2 regions of the Faecalicatena orotica genome follow, and region 1 is predicted to be linked to the other one. Evidence: predicted binding sites of a transcription regulator. Region 1 holds the regulator's gene; the other holds the start of a gene.
The links. Region 1 encodes Rex, which represses fermentation and respiration genes when NADH is low (regulators of the CRP and FNR family bind a similar motif). Its sites were predicted from a motif close to ATTGTTAANTANTTAACAAT; they were not measured.
Positions count from the first base shown of each region.

Region 2: a site for Rex is predicted at 1,753-1,772, ahead of speB (agmatinase). Genes of this name have one in related genera too.

Region 1 is NZ_CAJJZH010000011.1:26,608-30,383, reverse strand. It holds gene alr (alanine racemase) at 1-171, opposite strand, end outside; gene ABIN22_RS19665 (NAD(P)H-hydrate dehydratase) at 168-1,673, opposite strand; gene ABIN22_RS19660 (redox-sensing transcriptional repressor Rex) at 1,797-2,447, opposite strand; gene ABIN22_RS19655 (ABC-F family ATP-binding cassette domain-containing protein) at 2,689-3,776, shown strand, end outside.
Region 2 is NZ_CAJJZH010000004.1:211,539-215,314, reverse strand. It holds gene ABIN22_RS10490 (YfcC family protein) at 1-749, opposite strand, end outside; gene speB (agmatinase) at 770-1,708, opposite strand; gene ABIN22_RS10480 (Lrp/AsnC family transcriptional regulator) at 1,846-2,289, shown strand; gene guaB (IMP dehydrogenase) at 2,399-3,776, opposite strand, start outside.

The DNA.
Region 1 (3,776 bases):
GTTATTTTCCTCAAGCATTCGGGCAATCGGTACCGCACCGTGTCCATAACCGTCTGCCTTGACAACGGCTATAAGCTGTGCGCCGTCCCCAATCCGCAGTTTCATCTGTTCCATATTATATGCAACTGCATCCAGGTCTACCCTGACAAATACTCTGCTGTATTGTTTCATTTTCCCATACTCTCCTCTGTCTTTTTTGTGCAGGAAGCAATTCCCGCGATCAAATCCTCTGCCAGTACACTGTAAGAACCCTTTGCGGCTTTTGCCTCATCGCCGCCACAGGCATGCAGGTAAACGCCCAGTACAGCCGCCTCATAAGGATCCATATGTTGTGCAAGAAGGCCGGCAATTACCCCCGCAAGGACATCGCCGGAACCGGCTTTTGCCATAGAACTGTTTCCCGCAGTATTTACAAAATTATGTTTTTTCCTCTTAGCCACAACCGTCCTTGCATCTTTCAGGACACACACAACACCATATTTTTCTGTAAAGGCTTTTACCTTTTCAAAACGTTCTTCCTGAAGTTCCGCTACCGAACAGCCGAGAAGGCCGGACATTTCTTTCATATGCGGTGTCAGGATAAGAGGTCTCTCTGTCGTTATCAAGAGTTCGGGATGACAGCTTAATATATTCAGTCCGTCTGCATCAGCCACACAGGGGACCCTGACTTCTTTCAGTGTCGTTTCCAGAATACTTTCTGAAAGCCTGCTCTGCCCCAGACCGCATCCAATACATACCACGTCCGCCCAGCCAAGCAGGTTCTTTAGTTTTTCCTCTTCAAATTCAGTATATGTTGAGATGATGGCTTCGGGGAGTAGCTGCTGCAGAATCACGCGGTTATCCTCTGAGGTATAGATCTGAACAAGTCCCGCCCCGCTTGTATAAGCAGCCTTTGCACTTAAGTAGGCGGCACCGGACATGCCCTTGCTTCCTGTAATCATCAGGACCTTCCCGTAAGTGCCCTTATGGGAGTTCGGTCGTCTGGGCGGCATAAGGTCCGGCAGATCTTTTTTCTCATAGGTATAACAGATATCATTTTCCTTTTCAAATAATCCGCATTGGATACCAATATCAGCCACAACTGTCTTTCCTGCATACATATGCCCGGGATGGAGGATCAGTCCCAGCTTTTCACACTGGAAGGTAACTGTCAAATCTGCCTGAAAAGCACAGCCAAGCACCCTGCCCGTGGCAGAACAGATCCCGGACGGGATGTCTACGGCCACTTTCTGCCCGCTTAAAGCATTCATTTTTACGATAGACTCCAGATAGTCCCCCGTGATTTCTCTATTGAGTCCTACCCCGAAAACTGCATCCACTATAGTAGTATATTCCTGACGGCATACAGTTGTTACCATCGGCACGCCACATTTTTCTGCAATTTCCTTCTGCCTGCGGCAGTCGGCACTCATGGAGGATTCATGGCCCACAAATACGGCCGTAGCATCATATCCTTTTTCTTTCAGCAGCCGGGCAACGGCAAAACCATCCCCGCCATTGTTGCCGGAACCGCAGAATATAAGTGGTTTTTCCAGATTGATTTGTTCCCGCTCCATAGCTTCCACAACTTTTAAGGCGGCCCGCTCCATTAAAACCAGGGACGGCAGGCCAATCTCATTGATGGTAAAGCTGTCCGCTTTCTGCATCCATTCCCCTGTAGGCAGATATCTCATATGCTCTTCCTCCTTGTTTACTTTCAAATTTCCCAAAATACGCCGAAATGAAATGACGTGTAAAAAAGGCACCGCCTTCGTTACACGTCCTGAACGTCTTTGTTAAACTCAAATTTCTACTGTTTACGCTTTGCTGCCGTGTTCCTCATTATAGCTTGTGATATTGTAGGAAAGTTTCATCAGACTATCTGAGAGGTGTACACTCTCTACAATGACATCATCCGGAAGGTTTAGATCCGTATGTGCAAAGTTCCAGATAGCTTTAATTCCATTTGCTACAAGCAGGTCTGCTACTTCTATTGCTTTTGATTTTGGAATCGTAAGCGCTGCAATTTCTATTTCGTTATGTTTTAAAAAGTCTTTTAATTCATCCATCATGCGGACCGGTATGCCGCGGATAGAAACACCTTCGAGTCTCGGATTCACATCGAACAGTCCTTTCAGACTGAAACCACTCTTCTCAAAAGACGCGTAATTCGCAAGTGCCTGCCCGAGATTGCCGGCTCCAATTATAATCATATTATGCTGTCTGTTTAAACCGAGGATCTTCCCGATCTCTGTATAAAGATACTTTACGTTATATCCATAGCCCTGTTGTCCAAAGCCGCCGAAATTATTTAAATCCTGACGGATCTGTGAAGCAGTGACACTCATCTTCTTGCTCAGGTCATTTGACGAAATCCGCTCAACCCCTGCATCCAGTAATTCTCCCAAATATCTGTAATATCTTGGCAGCCTTCCTATTACCGCACGTGATATTTCTCTCTCTTCCACAGTTATCACCCTCCAAACTTAGTCTAGTACATCGTTTTGTAATGATCTATGCTCTTCATAATATGATACATAGGTACTTACAAAACAATGTACCGAATTTTATTATATAGAATTGTGTGGACAAAGTCAATTTTTTAGTTGTATTTTACTTTATTTTCGCTATAATGAAATAAGTATGTATTTCCTTATTACGGCCAAAACGCTGTAAAATAAGGCACACTTAAGATGCAGGAGGTTAATTATGATACTCGCATGTCATAATCTTAATAAATCATTCGGAGACCAGCTGATCGTAAAAGACGGGTCTTTCCATATAGAAGACAGAGAAAAGGCCGCACTTGTCGGCGTAAACGGGGCGGGCAAATCCACCATTTTAAAGATGATCGTGAAGGAAGAGCCCATAGACAGCGGTGAGGTTGTTCTGACAAGGGGGAAGACGCTTGGCTACCTTGCACAGCAGCAGAAGCTGGAAAGCGGACGTTCCATTTATGAGGAGGTCAAGACCGCTAAGGCCGATATTATTGCAATGGAACAGCAAATCCGCACGATCGAACATGAATTGAAGTCATTAAACGGTGAGGAACTTGAGAAGCGGCTGGAAACCTATAACCGCCTTATGTCACAGTTTGAAGCACAGAATGGATATGCCTATGAAAGTGAGATCACCGGCGTCTTAAAAGGTCTTGGTTTTGGTGAAGAAGATTTTAATAAGATGACGGACACCCTTTCTGGCGGGCAGAAAACCCGTGTCTCCCTCGGTAAGCTGCTGCTGACCAAACCGGATATCCTGCTCCTTGATGAACCGACGAACCATCTGGACCTGAATTCCATCACCTGGCTGGAAACCTATCTTCTGAACTACCCGGGTGCTGTTTTTATTGTATCCCATGACCGTTTCTTCCTGAACCGTGTCGTGACAAAGGTAATCGAAGTTGAGAATGGGGCTGTCCGCATGTATGCCGGGAATTACAAGGCGTATGCGGATAAGAAACAGCAGATCCGGGATGCCATGCTCAAAGAATACCTGAACCAGCAGCGTGAAATCAAGCATCAGGAAGCTGTCATTGAAAAGCTCCGCTCCTTCAACCGCGAAAAGTCTATCAAGCGTGCAGAGAGCCGGGAAAAGATGCTGAACAAGATGACGCTTGTGGAAAAGCCACAGGAGCCCGCTAAAGAGATACACTTTTCCCTGGAACCATCCTGCATCAGCGGAAATGATGTTCTGTCCGTGGAAGAATTATCCAAATCTTTCGATCATCAGATCCTGTTCCAGAATATCAGCTTTGATATCAAACGAGGGGAACACGTGGCTGTTATCGGGGACAACGG
Region 2 (3,776 bases), on a different contig from region 1:
ACTGCTTCCTCTTTAATCGCTGTGTATTTTGTATTCATTCCATTCATCAGGCTTTTAGACGGGTCCTTCTTAATCTTTTTTGCATACCGCATCAGATAAAGATAACAGATAAACAGTATCACCCCGAAACAGACAGCCCGGTATCCAAGTGCCGAATAAATCGGGAGCTCCGCCAGTTTATGTGCAATAGCAGTAAACAGCGGATTTGTCATCGCCGCCCCGAAACCGGCGCATGCGGCAAGCATGACAATCCCAGCCCCGACTACCACATCATATCCGAGTGCAAGTACAAGGGGGACGATCATGGGAATAATCACTACGCTAAGTTCCCACATACTTGTAAATGCCACCTGTGTCCCGATTGCAAGCATAAGAATGAATGCAATGACATAAAAACTCGTATGCTTGAGCTTATGTGCGAGAGCTTTTATCGCAGTTTCAAGCAGGCCGATACGCTTTACAACACCAAAGGCCCCTCCTGCAAAAAACAGCATCGCCATTAAACTGGCTGCATTGTTAAAGCCTTGGTAAAAAGATAAGAAAAAATCTGAAATACCTACATAGTGTTTATCTACATATTGGAAGCTATCCGGGTCGACTACCATCCTTCCGTCTACGGAAAGCCTTTCATACATTCCACTTGGAATAATGTTGGAAAAAATAGTTGCAATTACCAAGATAATAAGTAGTGCAAAGAAAGGATTTACCTCAGTATGTTTCTTTGTTGCCCGAGCAAAAAAACGTTTCATCATTTCTCCCCCTATCTTTATCAGGATTTTTTATGCTTCATAATCTGCCCCATAAGATTCAGCATTGTCATTGCGGCAACACGGGGAGTCACTCCGGCAGGGTCATACTGCGGTGCAACCTCTACCAAATCAAATCCCACAATTTCCCCCATGCTGCAGACTCCTGCCAGCAATTCTGCTACTTCATCATAGTATAAGCCCCCCGGTGACGGTGATCCGACTCCCGGAGCAATTGAAATGTCATAACCGTCAATGTCCAGAGAAATAAAATATTTCTCTGCCTTCGGTACTTTTTTCAGCACTTCCTGCATCCCTGTTCTGTGTACTTCTTTTGCCGGAACCACAATACTTCCATATTTTTCCGCATCTTCAAAATCTGCCCGCTTACTTGACCCAAGTCCTCTCATCCCGATCTGTATCATCGGGCCAATATGATCCATCTCCGAAAGTCTTCTCATAGGGCTTCCATTTCCATAATATTGCGGACCCACATGGTCAGTCCAGTCTAAATGTGCATCAATATGCACGATACAGATTTCACTGCCAAGGCACGACAGCGCACGCCCCACAGGAATTGTAATGGAATGGTCCCCTCCCATGATTGCCGGAACCGCACCTTTTTCCAATATTTTTCTCACAGATTCTTCAATACTTTTAAAAGAATATTCGATATCCCCATGCAGCACATCTGCATCACCGCAGTCAACCACCCTGATCGGTGCCGCCAATAGCTGTTCCTGTGTTTCAGGATCATAAAACCCTGCATCACCGCGCGCATAATGTGTAGATACCTCCCTGATTCGTCTGGGTCCGAGACGGGCCCCGGATAAAAATCCAACCCCAAGGTCATAGGGAACACCAAGCACTGCGATGTCCGCATCCAGTTCCTCCAGATCTGTGCAAATAGGGTACTTTGCAAATGAACAGATTCCAGTGATAGGTTGATTTAATTTTTTCATTTCGTATCCTCCTTTTTTATATTCAGTATACAATTCTAATTATTTTTGGTATATAATTAAAAAAAGGTAAACATAATCCAAAACATAAAAAAAGAAAGAATACATAATTAAAAACCTTATTTAAAAAGGAGATAAAGATGGACAAAACAGATTACAAAATTTTGAAGATTTTACAGCAAAATGCCCGAACCTCGATCAAGCAAATTAGCCAGCAGGTAAACCTGTCCGCCCCCTCAGTCACAGAGCGTATACGCCGTCTGGAAGAATCAGGTGTCATTCAGGGGTACCACGCCCGTATAAACCCTGCCAAGCTCTCCAAAAGCCTGACTGTCTTTATTGCCGTAGACGTTATACCCATGAAATATGCAGCATTCAGCAGTTTCTGCAGTTCCTGCCCGCAGATTCTGGAGCATCACAGAGTAGTCGGTATACATAATGCAATGCTGTTGGCAGCACTTCACGAATCTTCCGAATTAGAACACCTGATTGACCAGTTGAAAAGATATGGAACCACAAGTACATCTATCATATTATCAACCTTATTCGCCAACAAACCAATTGATATCGATAAAAACAGTTAGACAAACAGAAAAAGTGAGGAAACAAGACTGGATTTAAGCGTCTTCCTTTTCCTCACTTTTTATTTAATATTGAGTTATTATTAATTATTCAGTCTTACTGACAGCTCTCTTATTCATCCACGCTGTAGTTTGGTGCTTCCTTTGTGATATGAATATCATGCGGATGGCTTTCCTTCAGTGAAGCAGCGGAAATCTTAACGAACTGACCGTTCTCCTTCAAATCTTCGATGGTAGCTGTTCCACAGTATCCCATGCCGGAACGAAGTCCGCCCATCAGCTGGAACACAGTGTCTTCTACTGTTCCCTTGTAAGCAACACGTCCTTCCACACCCTCCGGAACAAGCTTCTTCGCATCAGCCTGGAAGTATCTGTCTTTGCTTCCGTTCTCCATTGCAGAGATGGAACCCATGCCGCGGTATACTTTATATTTCCTTCCCTGGAATAATTCGAATGTTCCCGGGCTCTCGTCGCATCCCGCAAAGATACTTCCCATCATACATACATTTGCACCGGCTGCGATTGCCTTTGTCATATCCCCTGAATATTTGATACCGCCGTCTGCTATAACCGGGATACCATATTCTTTCGCGGCCTCATAGCAGTTCATAACCGCTGTAACCTGCGGCACACCAATTCCTGCTACGACACGTGTTGTACAGATGGAACCTGGTCCTATTCCTACCTTAACAGCATCTACACCAGCCTCTATCAGAGCCTTTGCTGCCGCACCTGTAGCCACATTTCCTGCAATCACCTGAAGGTCTGGATATTTTTCTTTTACCATGCGTACGGTGCGCAGAACATTTGCAGAATGTCCGTGTGCAGAATCCATAACGACAACATCCACTTTCGCGCGTACAAGTGCCTCGACCCTCTCCAGACAGTTTGCTGTAATTCCGATTGCGGCTCCACAGAGCAGGCGGCCCTGTTCGTCCTTCGCTGATAACGGGTATTTGATCTGCTTTTCGATATCCTTAATGGTGATCAGACCCTTCAAGTTTCCTTCTGCATCTACTATAGGAAGTTTTTCTTTCCTTGCCTTTGCAAGAATCTTCTTAGCCTCCTCCAGTGTGATTCCTTCCCTTGCAGTAATCAGACCTTCGGAAGTCATTGACTCTTTAATCTTTTTAGAAAAATCTTCTTCGAATTTCAAATCACGGTTTGTGATGATCCCGACCAGTTTCTTTCCCTCTGTGATCGGTACCCCGGATATCCTGAACTTAGCCATAAGATCATTCGCATCCTCAAGAGTATGCTCAGGTGACAGATAAAAAGGATCCGTAATGACCCCGTTTTCAGATCTCTTTACCTTATCAACTTCTTCTGCCTGCTCCTCAATAGACATGTTTTTATGAATAATACCGATCCCGCCCTGACGAGCCATAGCGATAGCCATACGGTGCTCCGTAACTGTATCCATGCCCGCACTCATCATCGGGATATTCAGCCGTATTTTCTTCGTAAGATTTGTAGACAAATCCACCTGG